4 regions of the Kitasatospora sp. NPDC090308 genome follow, and region 4 is predicted to be linked to each of the others. Evidence: riboswitches for the same ligand, from Rfam matches in the RefSeq annotation. Region 4 holds a riboswitch; each other region holds the start of a gene.
The links. Region 4 has a riboswitch for cyclic di-AMP ahead of ACIQVD_RS32110 (transglycosylase family protein). Riboswitches for the same ligand answer to the same signal wherever they lie in the genome.
Positions count from the first base shown of each region.

Region 1: it holds a riboswitch for cyclic di-AMP, as region 4 does, so the genes downstream of both, ACIQVD_RS01880 (NlpC/P60 family protein) here and ACIQVD_RS32110 (transglycosylase family protein) in region 4, are expected to answer to the same signal.
Region 2: it holds a riboswitch for cyclic di-AMP, as region 4 does, so the genes downstream of both, ACIQVD_RS03760 (peptidoglycan DD-metalloendopeptidase family protein) here and ACIQVD_RS32110 (transglycosylase family protein) in region 4, are expected to answer to the same signal.
Region 3: it holds a riboswitch for cyclic di-AMP, as region 4 does, so the genes downstream of both, ACIQVD_RS25665 (transglycosylase family protein) here and ACIQVD_RS32110 (transglycosylase family protein) in region 4, are expected to answer to the same signal.

Region 1 is NZ_JBIVXY010000001.1:439,785-445,171, reverse strand. It holds gene ACIQVD_RS01890 (NYN domain-containing protein) at 1-1,244, shown strand, start outside; gene ACIQVD_RS01885 (C40 family peptidase) at 1,429-2,469, shown strand; cyclic di-AMP (ydaO/yuaA leader) riboswitch at 2,869-3,022, shown strand; gene ACIQVD_RS01880 (NlpC/P60 family protein) at 3,033-4,130, shown strand; gene ACIQVD_RS01875 (NlpC/P60 family protein) at 4,338-5,387, shown strand, end outside.
Region 2 is NZ_JBIVXY010000001.1:864,589-869,975, reverse strand. It holds gene ACIQVD_RS03775 (ribose-5-phosphate isomerase) at 1-1, shown strand, start outside; gene ACIQVD_RS03770 (PP2C family protein-serine/threonine phosphatase) at 253-1,455, shown strand; gene ACIQVD_RS03765 (hypothetical protein) at 1,850-2,044, shown strand; cyclic di-AMP (ydaO/yuaA leader) riboswitch at 2,416-2,567, shown strand; gene ACIQVD_RS03760 (peptidoglycan DD-metalloendopeptidase family protein) at 2,573-3,583, shown strand; tRNA gene ACIQVD_RS03755 (tRNA-Gly) at 3,728-3,801, opposite strand; tRNA gene ACIQVD_RS03750 (tRNA-Pro) at 3,962-4,035, shown strand; gene tig (trigger factor) at 4,277-5,387, shown strand, end outside.
Region 3 is NZ_JBIVXY010000013.1:29,999-35,385, forward strand. It holds gene ACIQVD_RS25660 (MFS transporter) at 89-1,483, opposite strand; cyclic di-AMP (ydaO/yuaA leader) riboswitch at 1,988-2,155, shown strand; gene ACIQVD_RS25665 (transglycosylase family protein) at 2,159-3,385, shown strand; gene ACIQVD_RS25670 (CapA family protein) at 3,408-4,613, opposite strand; gene ACIQVD_RS25675 (diiron oxygenase) at 4,782-5,387, opposite strand, start outside.
Region 4 is NZ_JBIVXY010000023.1:11,661-17,047, reverse strand. It holds gene ACIQVD_RS32115 (AMP-dependent synthetase/ligase) at 1-633, opposite strand, end outside; gene ACIQVD_RS32110 (transglycosylase family protein) at 1,004-2,335, opposite strand; cyclic di-AMP (ydaO/yuaA leader) riboswitch at 2,341-2,510, opposite strand; gene ACIQVD_RS32105 (hypothetical protein) at 2,978-5,155, shown strand; gene ACIQVD_RS32100 (sirohydrochlorin chelatase) at 5,352-5,387, opposite strand, start outside.

The sequences.
Region 1 (5,387 bases), on a different contig from region 4:
CGCTCGGCGGCATCGCCCCGGGCGAGCTGCCCGCCTCGCTGCGCCCGTACGCCAAGTTCACCCCGGCCCGGCGGGCCAAGTACGCGGGGACCGCGCTGGCCGCCGCGCTGGAGTCGGACCCGGCGTTCCGGGTCCGGATAGCCGAACGGCTGCGGCTCGGCCAGCCCGACCTGGTGCAGGCCCTGGAGTCGGGCGCCGTCCCGGCCGCCGCCGACCCGATGGACGTGGCCGCCGCCGCCTACCTGGTCCGCCCGTCCGGCTGGGCCCGGCTGGTGGAGGAGGCCGGCGAGGAGGCCGAGCGGGTCGACGCCGAGGGCGCCGCCGCCGAGGCCGCCCGGCTGGCCGAGAAGCTCCAGGAGGAGCTGGCCGAGGCCCGGGCCGCGGCCCGCGGCGAGCTGGAGCGGCACCGGGCCGAGGCCGAGGGGGTGCGCCGGGAGGCGGAGTCGCTGCGCAAGAAGGTCCGCTCGCTGGAGGCGGACACCCGGCGGGCGCAGGCCGAGAACCGCCGGCTGGCCGGGGAGCTGGCCGAGGCGCGGGCCGCCGCCGCCGCCGAGCGCAGCGCCGCCGAGAGCGAGGCCCGGCGGCTGCGGCACCGGGTCGCCGAGCTGGAGGCCGCGGTGGAGAGCGGACGGCGCACCGCCCGGGAGGGCCGCAGCGTCGAGGACATGCGGCTGCGGCTGCTGCTGGACAGCGTGCTGCAGTCGGCCCAGGGCCTCCAGCGCGAGCTGGCGCTGCCGGTGACCGCGCTGCGCCCGGCCGACCTGGTGGAGGCGGTGGAGCCCGGCTCGGCCTCGCCGCACGACGTGGCCCGGCGCGGCCTGGCCGAGGACGACCCGGCGCTGCTGGACCAGCTGCTGGCCATCCCGCAGGTCCACCTGGTGGTGGACGGCTACAACGTGACCAAGACCGGCTACCCCCAACTGCCGCTGGAGCAGCAGCGGATGCGGCTGCTGGGCGGGCTGGCGATGCTGGCCCAGCGCACCCAGGCCGAGGTGACCTGCGTGTTCGACGGCCAGGACCTGGACGTGCCGGTGATCATGGCCCCGCCGCGCGGGGTGCGGGTGCGTTTCAGCCGGACCGGGGAGACCGCGGACGAGCTGATCCGCCGGCTGGTGCGGGCCGAGCCGCAGGGCCGTCCGGTGGTGGTGGTCTCCGCCGACCGGGAGGTCGCCGACGGGGTCCGCACGGCGGGGGCGCGGCCGGTGGCCTCGGTGCTGCTGCTGAACCGGCTGGCGCGCAGCTGAGGGGCGGTCAGCGGGCCCCCGGGCGGCCGGAGTGTGACGGTCCCGTGAAAGGGGGCGGGGGCGGGCATCCGGAAGCCCCCGGGAGTGGACGCGGAGGCAGGGACTTCACTAGGGTCTGGCGTCAAACCTATATTCCGGACCATCACTCGTCGGGGTGAGTCCAGCAGGAAGAAGGAGCTCCCCCTTGGCCTCCCACCGCCGTCCCAAGCAGCCGAGCCGTGCGCGGATCTCCGTGTTCACCGCTGCCGCCGCGACCGCGGTCGCCCTGACGGCCCAGGCCAGCGCGCACGCCGCCCCGGCCCAGCCGAACAAGGACGAGGTGAAGGCGCAGGTCGACAAGCTGCTGGAGGAGCAGGAGCAGTCCGCCGAGAAGTACAACGGCGCCAAGGAGCGGGCCGACCAGCTGCGCAAGCAGGCCGACGACCTGCAGGACCAGGTGGCCCGCGGCCAGGAGCAGTTGACCGAGCTGGCCTCCGGGCTGGCGGCGGTGGCCGGCGACCAGTACCGGCAGGGCGGCGTCGACCCGTCGATGCAGCTGATGCTCTCCTCGAACCCGGACCAGTACCTCACCCAGGCCACCTCCTTCGGGCAGGCGGCCAGCACCCAGGCCGAGACGCTCAAGTCGCTCAAGGACCAGCAGCGCCGCCTGGACCAGCAGAAGCAGGAGGCCTCCCAGGTCCTCCAGGAGCTGGACAGCCAGACCCAGGCGCTCAACGACGCCAAGAACGACGTGAACGCCAAGCTCGCCGAGGCGCAGAAGCTGCTCTCCAAGCTGAACGCCGCGGACCGCGCCTCCATCCTCCGCGGCTCCGGCGGCGGCACCGCCTCGCGCAGCGCCTCCCGGGTCGACCCGTCCACCCTGCCGCCGGCCAGCGGCTACGCGGCGACCGCGGTGGCGGCCGCGCTCGGCAAGCAGGGCTCGGCGTACGTCTGGGGCGCCACCGGGTCGAGCACCTTCGACTGCTCGGGCCTGATGGTGTGGGCGTACAAGCAGGCCGGCGTCTCGCTGCCGCGCACCTCGCAGTCGCAGGGCAGCTACGGCACCAACGTGGGCACCGACTGGCACAACGCGCAGCCCGGCGACCTGGTCATCTACTACGGCGACCGGCACCACGTCGGCATGTACATCGGCAACGGCCTGGTGGTGCACGCGCCGCGCACCGGTGACGTGGTGAAGACGATGAAGGTCGACACCCTGCCGATCTCCACCATCCGCCGGGTCTGACCGGGGCGGGTCGGGTCCGGCCGGGGCTGATCGACGGCCCGGCGAATCGGACAAACGCCTCACCGGGCGACAACTGACGCACTGTGACACGCCCGGGCGGGTCGGGATCCTGCTGTGATCCGTGACACGCCCGGGTGTGGTGTTTTCCGGCCGCAGGGTGAGAATTGCTCCGTGCTGGGTAGTGAACCGATCACGTTCGGTCATAAGTGTCGAGGTATTTGATTCAGAATCAGATTTTTTTCCGACAAGGATTTGAACGGATCACGGATCGGTTACTAGGGTCGTGCTTCGACCACCGCAGTGTCGATCGCCCAAGGGGGGCGGCGGCGGAGGTCGCCGCCGAGTCCGTGACGCAGCGGGCAGACCGTCAACACCGGGTCTGCCGACGGGGATACCCCTGCGGGGGTGCTGTCGAACGGAGCCGGGGAACCACGTTCCCCCGGGGTGAATCGGCGCCGGGCCGACCGCCGCGCGCGGTCGGTGAAGCGCCGTAGGGCATCTCTTCCAGCCCGAACCCGTCAGCTCACCCGGTAGGCGGTGTGAGGAAGAAGGAGTCCGCCTTCGTGGCGTCCCATCGCCGTCCCAAGCCCGTCGGCCGTGCCCGGGTCTCGATTCTCACTGCCACCGCCGCCGCTGCCGTGGCGCTCTCCGCCCAGGGCGGGGCGCACGCCGACCCGGCGCCGACCAAGGACCAGGTCAAGGCCCAGGTCGACGAGCTCAACGAGCAGGCCGAGGTGAAGACGGAGGCGCTCAACGCCTCGGTCGAGAAGCAGCAGGACCTGCAGAAGCAGGTCGGCCAGCTCCAGGACCAGCTCGCCCGGCAGCAGGAGCAGGTGACCTCCGCCCGGGAGTCGCTGGCCGGCATCGCCGCGGAGCAGTACCGCACCGGCACCATGCCGCAGACCATGCAGCTGATGCTCTCCAGCAGCCCGGACACCTTCCTCGGCCAGGCTGGTGCGCTGAACGCGGTCGGCTCCACCCAGGCCGACCTGCTCAAGACCTTCCAGAACGAGCAGGCCAAGCTCGACGCGCAGCGCAAGGAGGCCGAGACCAAGCTCGCCGAACTGGACACCACCACCAAGGCCCTCAAGGCCGACAAGGAGGACGTCCAGGCGAAGCTGGCCAAGGCCCAGGAGCTGCTCAACACGCTGACCCAGCAGGAGCGCGAGCAGCTCGCCGCCGCCGAGGCCAAGGCCGCCGCGGACGCCAAGGCGAAGGCCGACTCCGCGCAGCAGCAGCAACAGCAGCAGCAACAGCAGCGGGCCTCCCGCGACAGCGGCCGGGCGGAGCTGAACGCCCCGGCGTCCTCCAGCTTCTCGGGCAACGCGGTCGGCGCGGCGGCCTCCAAGCTGGGCAGCTGGTACTCCTACGGCGCGGCCGGGCCGAGCACCTTCGACTGCTCCGGGCTGATGCAGTGGGCCTACAAGCAGGCCGGGGTGTCCATCCCGCGCACCTCGCAGGCGCAGGCCGGGGCCGGCACCAGCCTCGGCACCAACATCGCCAACGCCCGTCCGGGCGACCTGATCATCTACTACGGCGACCAGCACCACGTCGGCATGTACGTCGGCAACGGGCAGATCATCCACGCCCCGCACACCGGCGCGCAGGTCCGCTACGAGTCGGCGACCGCGATGCCGATCAACCGGATCGTCCGGATCTGACGCTCCGTCGAGGCCCCGGCCCGGTACCCCGCACGGGGTGCCGGGCCGCTCTCGTTCGGATGCCCGATTAGGGGTCAAATATTCGGTGCTGTCAGGGTTTGGACTGGATCGGTCGGAATCGCTAACCTCTGCCCCCGGGCCCCCGCGAGGACGGCCGTCCGACCGCGGGCGGCGGCGGAGGCCGGCCGCAGAACGGAGCCGTCGCGCGTGTCCGTGCCCCGCCGCACCCCACTGCCCGGCGTCCAGCGCCTCGCCCGCGCCCTGGCGCTCACCGCCGCCGCCACCGGCGCGCTCGGCCTGACCGTGGGCGGGGCCGCCGCGGCCCCGCTCAGCCCCGCCGACCCGCCCAACCGCGGCGAGGTCAAGGCCCGGGTCGACCAGCTCTACGAGGAGGCCGAGCGGGCCTCCGAGCAGTGCAACGCCGCGCTGGAGCAGCAGCGGCGGCTCCAGGCCGAGGCCGGCGCCCTCCAGGACCAGGTCGCCGCCGGGCAGGAGGAGCTCAACCGGATGCGCGGCGACCTGGGCGCCGTCGCCGCCGCCGAGTACCGGTCCCAGGGCATCGACCCCGCCGTCCGGCTGATGCTCGACCAGGACCCGGCCGGCTACCTGACCGGCGCCCGCTCGCTCGAACAGGCCACCGCCCGGCAGGGCGACCGGCTGCGCGAGCTGGCCGAGCGGGCCCGGCGGCTCGACGAGCGGCGGCACGAGGCCGGCGCCAAGCTCGACGAGCTGGAGCAGGCCAGGCAGCGGCTGTCCGCCGCCAAGGACGAGGTCCGCGAGCGGCTGGCCAAGGCCCAGCGGCTGCTGAACGGCCTCGCCCCCGCCGAGCGGGCCCGGCTGACGGCCGACGACGCCCGGGCGGCCCGGCAGCGCGCCACCCGCGGCACCGACCGGATCGACCTCGGCGACCAGCCGCCCTCCTCCGACCGGGCCGCCGCCGCGCTGGCCGCCGCCATCTCCAAGATCGGCTCCCCCTACGTCTACGGATCGACCGGCCCCGGCACCTTCGACTGCTCCGGTCTGATGTACTGGTCGTGGCGGCAGGCCGGAGTGACCCTGCCGCGGACCTCGCAGGGACAGGCCACGGCCGGCCGGCGGGTGAGCCTCGCCGAAGCCCGGCCCGGAGACCTGGTGATCTTCTACAGCGACAGGCACCACGTCGGCATGTACGCCGGCGGGGGCGTCGTCGTGCACGCCCCCTACCCCGGGGCCCGGGTCCGCTACGAGAGCGTCGGCGCGATGCCGGTCAACACGGTG
Region 2 (5,387 bases), on a different contig from region 4:
AGCCGACGGGGGACGCCCGCCCGGGCGTCCCCCGCCGCACCCCGCACCGCAGCAAGCACGGCTCGGGCGCACCGCGCCCAACTCGCGGACGTCCGGCCCCGGTTCGGCCGCTCCGCCGGTCCGCCCGCGGAGGACCCCCGCCCCCGGACACGTCCCGGGCGGCCGAAACCCGCCGGGCCCGCCGCCCCGCGTTGCACCCGGTGCCACCCGCCCCGTCGACGCGGGCACCGGCGGTGGATAAGGTCGGTCCCCATGGCCGGCAGCGCGCGTCCCAGTGCGACGGGCCGGGACGGCGGACCGTCCCGCGAACCCGTGACGGCCCGGCTGCGCACGGCGCTGTACCGGGCCCGGCGCAGGCTGCGCCGCACCGGGGTCGACTACTTCCGCGGCGACGGCGCCGACTGGTGGGCGTTCGCCGCGCTCGCCCTGGCCGTCCCGCTGCTGGTGCTGCTCAACATCCTCGTCCCGGACTGGGCGCCGCCCACCGCCCTGGTCCTGCCGGTGCTGGCCGGCGCGCTGCTGCTGCGCCCCGGCACCCTGGTGCTGCTGTACGCCGCCGCGGCCGCCGGGCTGATCACCGAGTCCCTGGTGCACACCGGCGAGCGGGTGGCCAGCCGGCAGCCCGAGGCGTACGCCCACGGCGTCACCCCGGGCGCCGCCCTGGTGGTCGGCGCGGTCGGCGTCGCCGGACTGCTGGTCGCCCAGTTCCGCCGCCGGATCGGCGTGCCCTGGCGCGGCGGCTCCACCATGCTCTTCGACCTGCGCGAACGGATCCGGGTCCAGGGCCGCGTCCCGCAGCTGCCCGACGGCTGGCACACCGACACCGCGCTCCGCCCGGCCGGCGGCCAGTCCTTCTCCGGCGACTTCATGGTCGCCGCCCGCACCGGCCCGGTGCTCGAAGTCGTCCTCGCCGACGTCTCCGGCAAGGGCATGGACGCCGGCAGCCGCGCCCTGCTGCTCTCCGGCGCCTTCGGCGGGCTGCTCGGCTCGCTGCCCGCCCACGACTTCCTGCCCGCCGCCAACGGCTACCTGCTGCGCCAGGACTGGGAGGAGGGCTTCGCCACCGCCGTCCACCTGGTCCTCGACCTGGACACCGGCGAGTACGAACTCCTCTCCGCCGGGCACCTGCCCGGCATGCACCGGCTGGCCGGGGCCGGCCACTGGGAGGTCAAGGAGGCCGAGGGCCCGCTGCTCGGCGTCTACGACGGCGCCAAGTTCGAGGGCGCGCGCGGTACTTTGGGCCCCGGCGACGTGCTGATGCTCTGCACCGACGGCATGGTGGAGATCCCCGGCCGGGACTTGGGCGAGGGCATGGACCGGCTGATGGGCGAGGCCGACCGGCTGGTCGCCACCATCCCGGCGGCCGGGCGCCCCGGGGCCGCGGTCCGGCTGATCGACAGCGTGGCCAAGCACGTCAACGACGACCGGGCGGTGCTGCTGGTCTGGCGCCGCTGACCCCGCCGGGCGCGGACGCGGCGGGCGCGGTGAGCACGGAGCGCCCACGGAGTGTCAAACCCCGACGTTGATCTTCGGCCAATTCCCCTGGCATACCCGGCCGGTGGGCACCGACCCGGTCTGCCTGCCGGTTTGCCGCGGCAGCTGCCGCGAACCGCCTCCCGCCGACGCCCCGTCAGGACCCGTCCGCTATCGTCGCGGTCGGCGAAAATCAGTCCCACCACCCGGGTTGGGGCCCCCGGTGACGGGGCAAGTCCTTTACGCAGTCCGCACGAGCGACCACACTGAGTCCGGATGGAGTGGTGGGGACACGGGGGGCAGGGGCCGGTTTCCGCCTGGAGCCGTCGCCGGTTCCGACCTGAACCCCCGCCATGAATCGAGGAAGTGAGTCCCGGTGGCCTTCTCCGTCTCCGCCCTTGTCCTGTTCGGCGTCATCGTCTTCATCTTCATCCGCAACAAGCAGTTGAAGGGCGGACACGCCATCATCGCCGCGCTGTTCGGATTCATGCTCAGCCAGTCGACCATGGCCGGGCCGATCCAGCAGTTCCTCAACTCGATCTCCAAGGCCATCTCCGGCATCGCGGGCTGACCACCCCGTCCGGCCTCGGGGAGCACGTTCCGACGGGCGGGGGCACCCCCGTTCCGGACCGCACCGCTGCCCGCGGGTGACCAGGCTCACCCGACCCGTCACGCCAGGTCAGCGCCCAGGTGCACGCAGTGGCCGACGTCGCCCGCTGTGTGCGGTTCGTGGGCGCACCGTCATGATCCCGTACGCGCACCGCAGCCCGTCGTCGGCGGAGCGTGACCTGGCGTACCGTCAGCCCCCTCCCGATCACGGGAACGGGGCTCTTCGGCGCTTGCCAGCTCCGCGAGCCGTGGGTTTTGCTTCCTCCGCAGCCCGGACATCGGCCGGGCTGGCCATCGAGCGGAACGCCTAGTCCTGCCGCCGTTCGGTGCCGACCAGACACCACGCCACGGCAGGAGCGGGGGAACCACAGGTAGTACGCCGGGCCCGGAACGCACGGGACGGCTCGGGGTGAAGCCGCGGAGACGCGGCCGGGCAACTCTCGCCCGAACCCGACAGCTCACCTCGTAGGCGTCGGAGAGGAACAGCTTCATGTCCGTCCAGGGCAAGCACCGCAAGCCGCGCCTGACCACCATCGCCCGCATCGCCATCGCCGCCGGCGTGGTGGGTGCCGCGGTCGGCCTCCCGGTCTCCGCCGCCTCCGCGCACGGCACCGCCGACCACCAGGACGGCGGCCGCCAGTGGGCCAACGTCTCGGTCGACGCCACCCCCGTCGCCGACACCACCGGCCACCCCGCCGGTGACGCCGCCGCGCAGACCTACAAGGTCGCCGCCGGCGACACCCTCTCGAAGATCGCCACCGCGAAGAACGTGGACGGCGGCTGGGAGAAGCTCTACCAGGACAACCGCTCGGTCATCGGCGGCAACCCGAACCTGATCTACCCCGGCCAGCAGCTGAGCGTCAACGGCCAGGCCGCCCCGGCGACTTCGGCCACCACCTCCTCGGACGCCGCGGCCACCGCCGCCGCCCCGAAGGCGCAGGCCAAGACCGAGGCCCCGGCCAAGGCGAAGGCCGAGACCCCGGCTCCGGCCCCGGCCAAGGTCGAGGCCAAGACCGAGAAGTCGTCCTCGGCGAAGTCGTCGACCGCCACCGCCTCCACCGGTTCGAGCAGCGCCGGCTCCGCCGCGAGCTCCTCCTCCGGCTACGTCGCCCCCGCGCCGGGCAGCGTCACCACCGGTTACAAGGTGGCGGGCTCCAGCTGGTCCAGCGGCTACCACACCGGCATCGACTTCCCGGTCTCCACCGGCACCAGCCTGAAGGCGATCGCCAACGGCACCGTGGTCTCGGCCGGCAACGGCGGCGCCTACGGCAACCAGGTCGTCATCAAGCTCGCCGACGGCAAGTACGCCCAGTACGCGCACCTCTCCTCGATCTCCGTCTCGGCCGGCCAGTCCGTGACGGCGGGGCAGCAGATCGGCCTGTCCGGCGCCACCGGCAACGTCACCGGCCCGCACCTGCACTTCGAGATCCGCACCACCCCGGACTACGGCTCCGACATCGACCCGGTCGCCTACCTGGCGGCCCACGGCGTCAACGTCTGATCCCCGGCACCACCCCCCGGAGGCCCCGCGCGACCCACCGCGCGGGGCCTCCGGGCCGTCCGCGGGGCGGGAGCGCGGGGCCGGTGCGCCGGAGGGGGAACGGCGACGGCCCCGACCGCTGGGCGGTCGGGGCCGTCGGCCTCGTGGAGCGGGTGACGAGAATCGAACTCGCGTGACCAGTTTGGAAGACTGGGGCTCTACCATTGAGCTACACCCGCAGGGAAGCGCCCTCCGCCACCGTGCGGTGGTGAGGACTGGCCCAGCGTACCTGGTCGGGTCGGTGGATTGCACACTCCTTCCCGTTGTCGGCTCGTCCCCGGCTCGTCGATATCGCCCCGGTCGGGGGCGGGTCGACGTGTACTCTTCTGCTCGGCACCACGGGGTGTGGCGCAGGTTGGTAGCGCGTCCGCTTTGGGAGCGGAAGGCCGTCGGTTCGAATCCGGTCACCCCGACCGCGTGCGGCAGGGTCTCGTCGGCGGGCGGGGCCCTGTTGTCGTTGCGGCCCCGTCGTCGTCGCGCCCCGCCGCCGTGGTTCCGCCGCCGTGGTTCCGGGCCCCCCGGGCTCCCGGCCCCCGGTGCCGGGCACAGCCGCTTTCGTGGTACCGGTAGGATGGATCGCTGGCGGTAGTACGGACAGCAATGCAGCCCCAACCGCCTATCGCCCTGACCGCAAGCCCCCTAGGAGACCCAACCGTGAAGAGCGCCGTCGAGACTCTGAACCCCACCCGGGTTCGACTCACCGTCGAGGTGCCCTTCGAGGAGCTCAAGCCCAGCCTCGACGCGGCGTACAAGAAGATCAACCAGCAGGTCACCGTTCCGGGCTTCCGCAAGGGCAAGATCCCGAACAAGGTGATCGACCAGCGCTTCGGTCGTGGCGCGGTGCTGGAGGAGGCCGTCAACGACGCGCTTCCGCGCTTCTACACGCAGGCCGTCGACGAGGGCCAGATCGACGTTCTGGGCCAGCCCGACATCACCGAGATCGAGGGTGTCGAGAACCTGGCGGACGGCGGGGACCTCAAGTTCACCGCCGAGGTCGACGTGCGCCCCGAGGTCACCCTGCCCGAGTTCTCCGAGATCGCCGTCGTGGTCGACCCGATCGAGGTCGGCGACGAGGACGTCGAGAAGTCGCTGGAGCAGCTGCGCGAGCGCTTCGCCTCCGTCAAGGACGTCGAGCGCGCCGCCGGCGAGAACGACATCGTGGTGATCGACCTGGAGGCCAAGGTCGACGGTGAGGTGCCGGAGGACGGCACCGCCACCGGCGTGAGCTACGAGATCGGCTCCGGCCGCCTGCTGGACGGCATCGACGAGGCCGTGATCGGCCTGTCCGCCGGTGAGTCCAAGACCTTCACCACCACCCTCAAGGGCGGCACCCAGGTCGGCAAGGACTCCGAGGTCACCGTCACCGTGACCGCCGTCCAGGAGAAGGAACTCCCGGCCCTGGACGACGAGTTCGCCCAGCTGGCGAGCGAGTTCGACACCCTCGAGGAGCTCCGCGCCGACTCCGTCAAGCGCCTCGAGCGGATGAAGGAGTTCGACCAGGCCACCCAGGCCCAGGAGAAGGTCCTCGACGAGCTGCTCTCGCGGGTCGAGATGGACTACCCCGAGAAGCTGCTCGCGGACGAGATCGGCACCCGCAAGCACAACCTGGAGCACCACCAGCTGGAGCCGATGGGCCTGACCCTCGACACCTACCTCGCCTCCCAGGACAAGTCCCGCGAGGACTACGAGAAGGAGACCGAGGAGCAGGCGAAGAAGGGCATCAAGACCCAGTTCGTGCTGGACCAGATCGTCAAGAACGAGGAGC
Region 3 (5,387 bases), on a different contig from region 4:
CGCCGCAGCCGCCGGTCCGGTCGCCCCGGCCGCGACCGGGCTGGGCGCGGCGCGCTGTGGTGGGCCGGTGGTCAGCCGTGGGTCACGCTCACAGCGCCGCCTCCGCTTCCGGAACGGGCTCCCGGCGCCCGGCGGCTCCCGCCACCGTCCCCGCCGCCGTCCGGACCCCGGGCGCGGGCTCCGGCTCAGGTCCAAGTCCGGCCGCCGGCTCGGGCTCCGGCTCGGGAGGCCGGCTCGCCGGCAGGTGACGGACCGCGGGGAGCGCGAGCAGGACGAACGCGACCGGGACGGCGAGGGCGGTCATCCCGAACAGCGTGGGACGCACGCCGAGGCTCTCGGAGAGCGGACCGGCCAGCACCAGCCCGAGCGGCATCAGGGCGACGGCGATCAGGTGGTCGTAGGAGCTGACCCGGGAGAGCACCCGCTCCGGTATGTGCACCTGGAGCGAGGTCTCCCAGAGCACGAAGAGCAGGGACACGCCCACGCCCGTGACCGCCTCCAGGGCGGCGATCACCCAGACCGGCGCACCGGAGCCGATGATCGCGGCCTGGCAGGAGGCGACCGCCATCGCCACCGCCGCGACGGCCATCGGGCGGACCGGTTTCCACCGGTAGGAGCACACGTCCCCCACGATCGAACCGAGGCCGAAGGCGATCACCACCACCGTCCAGGCGTTGGCGCCGCCCCACTCGCGCTGCGCCAGCACCGGCCCGAGCACGAACACCGAGGGCAGCACCACGACGTGGTAGACCGCCATGGCGAGCATGCTCGACCACACCCACGTCCGGCTGCGCACCTGCTGCCAGCCGATCCGCAGCTCGGCCAGGAACCCGGGCCGCTCGCCCCGCTCGGCCCCGCCGCCGGCGCCGTCGACGCCGCCCGCCGCGACCGCGCCGTCGACCGCGCCCAGCCGGGCCAGCACCGCGGCACTGACCGCGAAACTCGCGGCGTCCATCGCCAGCGCACCCCCCGGGCCGACCGCCGCGATCAGCAGACCGGCCAGCGCCGGGCCGACCACCAGGCCCGTCGACTGGACGAACCCGCTCAGCGCGTTCGCCTCGCGCAGCCGATCGGCGGGGACCAGCAGGGGCAGCAACCCGGTGGAGGCGGGGAGGAAGAAGGCGTCCGCGACCCCGAACAGCGCCATCAGCAGCGCCAGCAGCCCGACCCGGGCGGTGCCGGTGAGCAGCAGCACCGCGACGGCCGCCTGGACGGCGCACCGCAGCAGGTCGGAGGCCAGCATGATCCGCCGTCTCGGTATCCGATCCGCCCAGACGCCCCCGACCAGGGTGAACACCAGCAGCGGGAGCAGCCCGGCGGCCGTCACCAGCCCCACGTCGACGGCCGAGCCGCCGATCGACAGCACGGCGAAGGGCAGCGCCACGAACGACACCCGGTCTCCCAGGGTCGACAGCGACTGGCCGACGAACAGCCTGGCGAACTGGCGCTCGGTGCGGAGCACTTCAGGAATCAGGGCACCCACGGAACCTCCCCAACGGACTCGACGGACCTGACGGACCTGACGGACCTGTCGGACCTGTCGGACCCGACGAACTCGACGGACCCGGCCACGCGCCCACCGGAACAGCGAGCAGGGCGATCGTAGGAAGCCCGCCGACCCCCTGTCGCATCATTTATCCGCAACGCGCCGAATGCACCGTTTGCACCCAACTCGACTACCCTCAAAGGCAGTTGGCGGGCGAGAGCCGCCGACACCACCCCGTCGGAGCACCGGCCTTCCCCGCTCCCTCCCACCCCAATCCCACCGATCGGCCAGACTTCTCCCACCGATCCGCCGGCCCTCCCCTCGTCCTCCCGCCCGATCTCCCGTCAACAGGTCGTCCACACACCACGCAGGACCCGACGTGACGAGGGCGTGATCCGGGCGCGACGCGCTTGTGATTGCCACGTTCGAGTGAATAGGCTCGCCCCGGCTCGCACCGCCGGGCCCCCGCACGCGACAACGCCGAGCCCTGTCCACCGCGCTGCGGGTCGACCACCAAGACCCTTGGGCAGGGACGGGGGAACCACGATTGTTGCCGTCCCCCACGGCTAGGGGTGAAGCCGTCCGCACCGGGTGACCGGGGCGCGACGGCCGGGCCTCCCTCCCGGCCCGAACCCGACAGCTCACCCCGTAGGCGTGCGGAGAGGATCTCGCATGCTCTTCACGGGTTCGGGACGCCACCGCCGGCAGGGTCCGGCGGAGAAGGCGGCCGAGCGGGCGATCGCGGCGGCCGGCGTGGCCGGTGTCGGCATCGCCCTGCCGCTGCTCGCCGTCACCGGCGCACACGCCGCCCCCAGCGCGGTCTGGGACCGGGTCGCCGACTGCGAGAGCGGAGGGAACTGGAGTTCCGACGCGGGCAACGGCATCTACGGCGGCCTGGGGATCACCGCCCAGCGCTGGAACGACTACGGCGGCACCCAGTACTCGGCGCTGCCGAACGGGGCCACCCGCAGCCAGCAGATCGCCGTCGCCGAACGCATCCTGGCCACCGAGGGCCCCTCGCCCTGGTCGGCGTGCGCGGACGACGCGGGCCTGAACACCGCCAGCGCGCCGGGCGTGGTCGACGACAACGACTCGGCGGACGAGACGGGTTCGCTGCGCGGCGCGCGCGGCGTCGCGGCGGTCAACTCCGCCCCGGACGGCAGCACCGTCCCGGACGGGAAGAGCACGCCGGTGTTCTCCGGCCTGCCCGGCTACGACCCGGTCTCGCACGTGTACTGGTACGAGAAGAACGGCGCCTGGTTCTGGACCAGCCACCAGAGCCTGTACGAGCGCTACATGCAGCTGACGCACCCCCAGCCGCACCCGAGCGCGCCGACCACGACCACCCCGGACCCGACCGTCCCCACCCCGAACACCCCGAACGCCCCGGACGCCTCGGCCACCCCGACCGTCCCGCCGGTCCCCCCCACCGACCCGGCCGCTCCCGGCGACCCCACCGACCCGACCGCCTCGCCCAGCCCGAACACGCCCACCGACGGCAGCACCGGCACCAACGACGGGAACGGGGGCGGCCTGCTGCCCACCCTCCCGGTCACCCCGTCGCCCGGCCCGTCCACCGGCACCGGCACCGGCAGCACCCCGGACGCGTCGCCCGGCGGCGGCACCACCACCGCCCCGGGCGCGGGCAGCGGCACGACCGCGCCCACGGACGCGTCCACCACCCCGGCGGCCCCGACCACCCCGGCGGCCCCGGCTCCGGCAGCGTCCCCGGCCCCGTCCGCGCAGCCGTACACCGTCGGCCCCGGCGACACGCTGGCCTCGATCGCCCGCAGCAACGCCGTGGGCGGCGGCTGGTCCGAGCTCTACAAGTCGAACCAGCAGCTGATCGGCGAGAACCCGGACCTGATCCGGCCCGGCCAGGTGCTGGACCTGGGCTGACGGACGCCCGGACCGGCCGCCGTCACTTCGGGACGGCGGCCAGTCCGGTGCAGCCGCGCAGGCCGTCGCGGCGCTGCTGGGCGGCCTTCGCGGCGCTGCCGTTCTGCGGGACGGGCACGCCGCGGCCGTCGATGTGGGCGGGGGTGAAGGTCTCGCCGGTGACGCGGCCGTCGGCGGTGACGGTGATCGTGGTGACGCCGGTCTCGTCGGAGGCGGTGTAGTTCGAGGTGCCGTACCAGAGGAAGTTGCCGAAGCCGTACGCCACGTAGGTGTTCCCGAGCATGCCCGCGCCGAGCATGGTGTGGGCGTGGGTGCCGACCACGGCGGTCGCTCCGGCGTCGGCGAGCTTCTTGGCCAGCGAGGTCTGCGCACGGGTCGGGCAGGCCACGCCCTCGTCGCCCCAGTGCAGGTAGACCAGGACCACGGGCGCCTGCGCCTTCGCCCCGGCCACGGCCCGCAGCAGCGCGGTCTCGTCGAGGGCGGACGCGATGCCGGGCTTGTGCGCGCCGGCCCGCCACTTCTGGTTGGTGATCTCGTCGACCTGACTGGCCGCCAGGACGGCGACCCGCACGCCGCGCACGGTGGTCAGGTACGGGGCGTACGCCTCCTCGGCGTCCTTGCCGATGCCGATCACGGGCACTGGGGAGGCGGCCTTGGCGGCGAGGGTGTCGGCGAGGCCGTCGGGGCCGAAGTCGACGGCGTGGTTGTTGGCCTGGGAGACCACGTCGACGCCCGCGTCCTTGAGCGCGCCGAGCGCCTTGGGCGTGGTGCGGAAGGTGTAGGTCTTGGGTTCGGCCTTGCCGCGGCCGGTGATCGCGGTCTCCAGGTTGAGCACCGCCAGGTCGGCGGCGGAGAGCGTGCCGGAGATCGGGCCGAGCGCGGTGTCGGCCTTGGCGGCGCCGAGCCGGGCGGCGGTCCGCCCTTCGAAGTGGACGTCCCCGGCGAACGCCACCGTGATGCCGCTCCCCGCCCCGGCCCCCTGACCGGGGCCCGGGCTCGCGCCGGAGGCCGTCGCGGCGGGGTCCTGCGGAGCCCCGCTCCCCGACCCGGCGGGCGCCGAACTGGTCGGCGCGGCCGGTCCGGTGGCTGCGGCGGACGCCGAACCGCCCCCGGCGGTGGGGGCGGCCCGGTCCCCGGCGGGCGACGGCCCGCCGCATCCGGCGAGGGCGCCCAGCAGCAGGACGGCGGTGGCGGTGGCGGCGGCTGTGCCACCCGTGGTGCGACGCATGAACGGACCCCCCGGCAGTTCGGTGACGACGCACTGTATCCGCGCCACTCGAACACCGGAAGACCGCAACGGCACCGCACGGTCACCGCTTCCGTCGGCCGCCCCCCGCTCCGGTCGAGTCGGATGGTCGGACGAGCGGATCGGCGGGCGGTCGGTCCGGCCGTCGGCTCAGGCCAGCACGCCGGCGGCACGCAGCAGCCAGCGGTTGGTCCGGCCGACCAGTCCGGCCCGGTCCAGCACGGAGAGCACCTTCTGCGCCATCTCGACCTTGGTGGCCCGCCAGTGCGGATTGGCGCGGGCGACGGCCCGGCCGGTCTTCGGGTCGACGCCGACCGCGGCGTACAGCCGGGGGTGGATCAGCGCGGTGGTGGCGTAGTAGACGATCAGTCCGATGAACAGCTGCTCGTACCGGCGGCGGACCGGGCCGAGGCGCTTGCGGACCAGTTCCTCGCGGGCGTAGCTGATGTGCCGGGCCTCCTCGATGACGTGGATCCGGGAGACCTGGCGGGTGAGCGGCTGGAGGGTGTCGTCGTTCATCACCTCGCGCTGGAAGGCGTCCAGGATCTCCTCGACGTACATGGTGCCGCCGAAGGTCTGGCTGTGGGTGGAGATCGCCTTGAACAGCCGGCCCAGGTTGTGCGCGACGAATCCGGCGCCGTACGCGGGGACGCCCATCTTGGCGATCATGCGGGCGAACATGATCGAGTGCCGGCACTCGTCGGCGATCTCGGTGAGCGCGTACTGGACGTGGTTGCTGGTGGGGTCCCGGTCGAA
Region 4 (5,387 bases):
GGTGTAGATCAGCGTCGCCTCGTCCGCCGGGCCCCGGGCCCTCCGGCGGCGGTCCAGCTCCTCGGCGGGGACGGGGCGGCCGAGGGCGGTGAGCTCGCCGACGGCGTCCTCGTCCAGCCGCCACAGCGGGACCGTGCCGCCGGTGCGGGCGATCGCGACGGTCAGCACCTCGGCGGTTCCGGCGTCCTCCGCGAGCGCCAGCACCGCCCCCGAGTCCCGGACGATCCACTCCGCCTGCTCCACCGAGGAGGTCGGGTACACCGGCACCACGCACGCGCCGGCCGCCCAGGCGGCGAAGTCCAGCAGCGTCCACTCGTACCTGGTCCGCGACATCAGCACGATCCGCGCGCCGGGGCCCACCCCGACCGCGACCAGGCCGCGGGCCACCGCCGCGACCCGGTCCGCGAACTCCCGCGCCGTCACGTCCCGCCAGGAGCCGTCCGGTTGACGGCGCGTCAGCACCACCGCCTCCGGTGCGGCCTCCGCGTTGCGGAACGGCAGGTCGCCCAGGCTCCCGTCCTCGGGCGGTGGCACCAGGTACGGGGACCGGGCCTCGACGACCCGCCCGCCGGTGCGGAGCACCTCGACGGATGGGCGGGCGGCGCGGGCGGCCCGGGCGAGGGGGTGTGCCATGAGCGAACTCCCTTGGGTGGGGTGGGGGTTCGCCCAGGGTAGGTACTCGCCGGTAAACTTACTAGACGGTAAGTTACTTGACAGTCACGGAGGTTGCGGGCTCCGGGGCGCCCCGGTCGCCCGCCGGGGGGTCAGCCCTCTGCCGCGGCGGGGGCCCGGGGAGGAGGCGCTCGCCGTCCCGGCGGCCGGCGGCGCCGACGCGCACCATCACCTCCAGGGCCGGGTCCGCGTCCGGCGTGATCGTCGTCTTCGCCACGGTGCTGCTCCCCGGGCGTCGGTCGTCGGTCGTCGGGCCTTCTCGGGCCGAGGACAGGCCGCTGCCCCCGGGGCCGACCAGGGTCCCCGGGGGCAGCGGCGGTCGTGCCCGCGATCAGACGCGGCCCGCGAAGTCGGGGGCCCAGTTGGCGACGGTCTCGGTGCGGACGCCGGCGCTCGGGTTCGCGGCCTCGACGTACTTGCCGTCGCCGACGTACAGGGCGACGTGGTAGACGCCCGAGTTCGAGCCGTTGTTCGACCAGAACAGCAGGTCGCCCGGCTGCAGGCTGTCCAGCGAGACGCGGGTCGAGTAGTCCGCCTGGTCGGCGGCGACGCGCGGCAGGCTGATGCCGGCCTGGCGGAACGCGGCCTGGGTCAGGCCAGAGCAGTCCCAGCCGCCGTTGCCGGTGCCGCCGTAGACGTACGCCTGGCCGACCTTGGACAGCGCGAAGTCGATCGCGGCGGCCTTGGAACCGGTCGCCTTGGCGGCGGTGGTGGTGGTGCCGGCGGTCGTGGTCGCCGCGGTGGTGGCGGTCGACGCGGTGGCGGTCTGCGTCGAGCCGGTCGACGACTTCGCCGGGGCGCCGGACGGCTTGGCGGAGGAGCGGTTGTTCGTCCAGGACGAGCCCTGGGCGGCGGAGGACTTGGTGGCGGACTTGGTGGCGGAGGGCTTGGTGGCCGGCGCCGACTGCTGCGCGGTGGCGGACCCGCCGAGGGAGAGCTGCTGACCCGGGTAGATCATGTCCGGACCCTCGGTGAGGACCGAGCGGTTCAGGTCGTACAGCTTCTGCCAGCCGCCGTCGACGTGCTGGTTCTGCGCGATCGCGGACAGCCAGTCGCCCGCCGCGACGGTGTAGGTGCCGGCGGCCCGGTCGGTGGTGGCGGCCGGGGCGCTCTGCTCGGCCTGCGGCTGGGCCTGCGACGTGCCCTGCGACGTGCCCTGCGACCAGCCGTGCTGGGACTTGCCCTTGCCGCCGGACTGCGGCTGCGACTGCTGGGCCTGCGGCTGCTGGGTCTGCGACTGCTGGGTCTGGGCCGGGGCCTGGGTCTGCGCGGAGCCGGAGGTGTTCACCTCGGGGGCGGCGCCGCCCTTGGTGAGGCCGGCCTGGATCGAGCACACCGGCCAGGCGCCGGGGCCCTGCGAGGCCAGCACCTTCTCGGCGACGGAGATCTGCTGGTCCTTGGTGGCCAGGTCGGCGCGCGAGGCGTACGCGGTGCCGCCGAACTCCGCCCAGGTGGAGGCGGTGAACTGGAGGCCGCCGTAGAAGCCGTTGCCGGTGTTGATCGACCAGTTGCCGCTGGACTCGCACTGCGCGACCTTGTCCCAGGTCGAGACGGTGGCCGCGGAGGCGACGCCACCGGTCAGGCAGGGGATCGTGAGTCCGATGCCGACGACACCGGTGGTGGCGATCAGGCGGCGGGCGCGCTTGGCGCTGATGGGCAGCATGAAGAAGCGTTCCTCTCCCACGCCTGCGAGGTGAGCTGTCGGATTCGGGCTGGAGTTGCCCGGCCGCGCGCACCGTGTGGTGCGCCCGGCTTCACCCCAAGCCCCGTGCGGTCCTTCGACCGCCCGGGGCGACTTACCTGGTTCCCCCGCCCCTGCCGTGGTGCGTTGTGCATGAGCCGGCCCACCCGGCGGCAGGACTCGGCGTCCCGGGTGAGCTGGGTCCGTGTGTCCACGAACGTGGGCAGGAGATTAAGCGGAATTCAGCGGAATCCGCAAATGCCGGTGACGGGCGTCACAGGGCTCGGAATGGGCGATCAAGGAATGTCCGGCGAACTCCCGGACGGGTGGCGGAACCTGGCCGGGCGTCAGCCGATAAGCGATCTTGTGTCCGTTTTATGGCTCTATGTCGAGTTGTGGGTGAATATTCATGTTTGGCGGCATTCGGCGTGGGTCATTTGCCTGGTTGGGGCGGTATGTCCATCCGGTGGGTGCCGTGCGGGGCGCCCCGACGTGGGCGTCGAACAGGTGGCTGACCGTACGTCAGAATGCTTAAGCGAAAGGGAACCGGCCGCTTTCCGGCGGTCGTTCCGCCTATGCTTCCCCCGACGAATCTGGGTCGCGGGCCCCGGAAAGGCGGTCGTGGTGGAACAGCAGCGGAACGGCGAGCAACCCCCGGCGCGGCACCGGCGCCCGCCGGTCGGGCGGCGCAGGATGCTGACCTGGCTGGCGGTCGGGACGGCGACGGCGCTCGGCGGGGGAGTGGTCCTGCGGCAGTCCCTGGCGGGGGCCGACGAGCCCGCCGCCCGGCCCGGGCCGCTCGGCGTCGGCACCGGCGCGCCGCCCGGCCACCAGCACGGCACCGCCGCCCCGCCGCCCGCGTCCGGCAGCCCGCAGCCCTCCGTGCCGCCCCCGGTGCTGGACGGCGGCGGCCGCAAGTGGTCGGACGCCAAGGGCTGGGGCGGCAAGCCGCCGGGCCCCGGCAGCGCGGTGCGGATCACCGACAAGGTGGTGCTGGACGCCGACGCCGAGGTCGGCTCGCTGCTGGTGGAGCGGAGCGGCTCGCTGGTCTTCGCCGCGGACCGGACGCTGACCCTGGCCAGCGCGGGCAACGTCGAGGTGCGCGGCGTCCTGGCGCTGGCCCCCGACGCCGCGCACACCCACACCCTGCGCTTCCCGCACGTCGACGAGCGCCGCTTCGCGGGCGGCGGCATGACCGTCGTCGACAGCGACACCGGCCTGTGGGTCACCGGCCAGGGCTACCTGCGCCTGGACGGCGCCCCCCGCACCGCCTGGACCCGGGCCGCCACCGACCTCGGGCCCGGCGACACCGCGCTGAAGCTGGCCGCCGCCCCCGAGGGCTGGCAGCCCGGCGACGAACTGGCCGTCACCCCCACCGCGCCGCCCGACACCGAGGACTTCTCCACCGCGTACGACCTGGTGACCGTCGCGCGGGTCGACGGCGCCACCGTCACCCTGACCGCCCCGCTGCGGCACGCCCACCCCCGGGTGGCGCTCGGCGGCGGCGCGACCTTCGGCGCGGAGGTGCTCAACCTCAGCCGCAACGTCCGGGTCGAGGGCACCGCGCAGGGCCGGGCGCACGTCCACCTCACCTCCAGCCGCCCGCCCGACGTCCGGCACGCCGCGCTGCGCTGGCTCGGCCCGCGCGCCGACGGCAAGGACACCTGGGAGGGGAAGCCGGTCACCGAAGCGGTGCTGGGCCGGTACGGGCTGCACTTCCACATGCTGCTGGACACCTCGCGCGGCACCGTGGTCGAGGGCGTGGTGGTCCGCGACACCGGCAGCCACGCCTTCGTGCCGCACGCCAGCCACGGCATCACCTTCCGCGGCTGCATCTCCCACGAGACCTGGGAGGACGCCTACTGGTGGGACGGCCCGATCGACACCCGCACCCCGCAGGGCCCGTCCGACGACATCGCCTACGAGGGCTGCGTCGCCTCCCGCACCGTCTTCGAGCCCGACCCGCGCGGCTACCGGCTCACCGGGTTCAGCCTCGGCGCCGGGACGGGCTCCTCGGCCCGGGACTGCGTGGCCGTCGGCGTCCAGGGCGCCACCGGCGCGTCCGGCTACGAGTGGCCGGAGACCAGCGAGGGCGTCTGGACCTTCGAACGCTGCCTGGCGCACAACAACCTGGAGAACGGCGTCTTCGTCTGGCTGAACGCCGAGCACCACCACACCGTCACCCAGTACGCGGCCTACCACAACGGCGGCTGGGGCATCGAGCACGGCGCCTACCTGAACGACTTCGACTACACCGCCTCGGTGCTGTACGGCAACGCCGCGGGCGGCGTCGCGGTGCACGCGCTGGGCCGCGACCGGGGCACCGTCCTCGACGGGCTGCTGATCGACGCCGCCGGGCAGTCCGACTACGCGGTGACCACACTCAAGCACCAACTCGCCGGGGAGCCGGTCACCCTGAGCCGCAGCCGGCTGACCGGCTACCGCAAGGCCGGGGTGGCGTTCCGGGCCACCGACGACGGGAAGCCCGACGACATCGCGGTGCTGGACTGCGAGTTCGGCGGCCCGGCGGGCAGCGAGCTGTGGCTCGACCCGGAGTCGCCCGACCCGACCCGCATCCTGTTCCGCCCGGCCGGGCAGGCGCAGACCGTCGCGCTCGGCAAGGGCGGGGGAGGCGGGGGCAGCGGTGGTGGCGGCGGGAGCGGGGGGCAGGGAGCGGCGGGCGGCCGGTGGAACGCCGTCACCGCGCCGGCCGAGGCGCCCGTCCCGCCGCGCCCGGTGGCCCTGCCCGCGCTCGCCTTCACCGACAGCGCGCCGCGGACCGGGCGGATCACGGCGGGCTGAACCGGCGCGCGGGCCGGGCGCCGCGGGCACCGCCGCAGGCTGCCGACGGCTCGGCCCGCAGGTCGGTGCTGTGCCGGGGCCGCCGTCCCGGTCGCGGAGCGGGGGAGTGGCGGGCCGCAGGCCGGTGGCGGGGAAGCGCGACGGGCGGGAGCGCGTCGATTCGCTGCTCCCGCCCGTCGCGGTCCGTGGGCCGGGGTCAGCGCGCGGCGTGCGCCCCCGAGCTGGTGCGCTG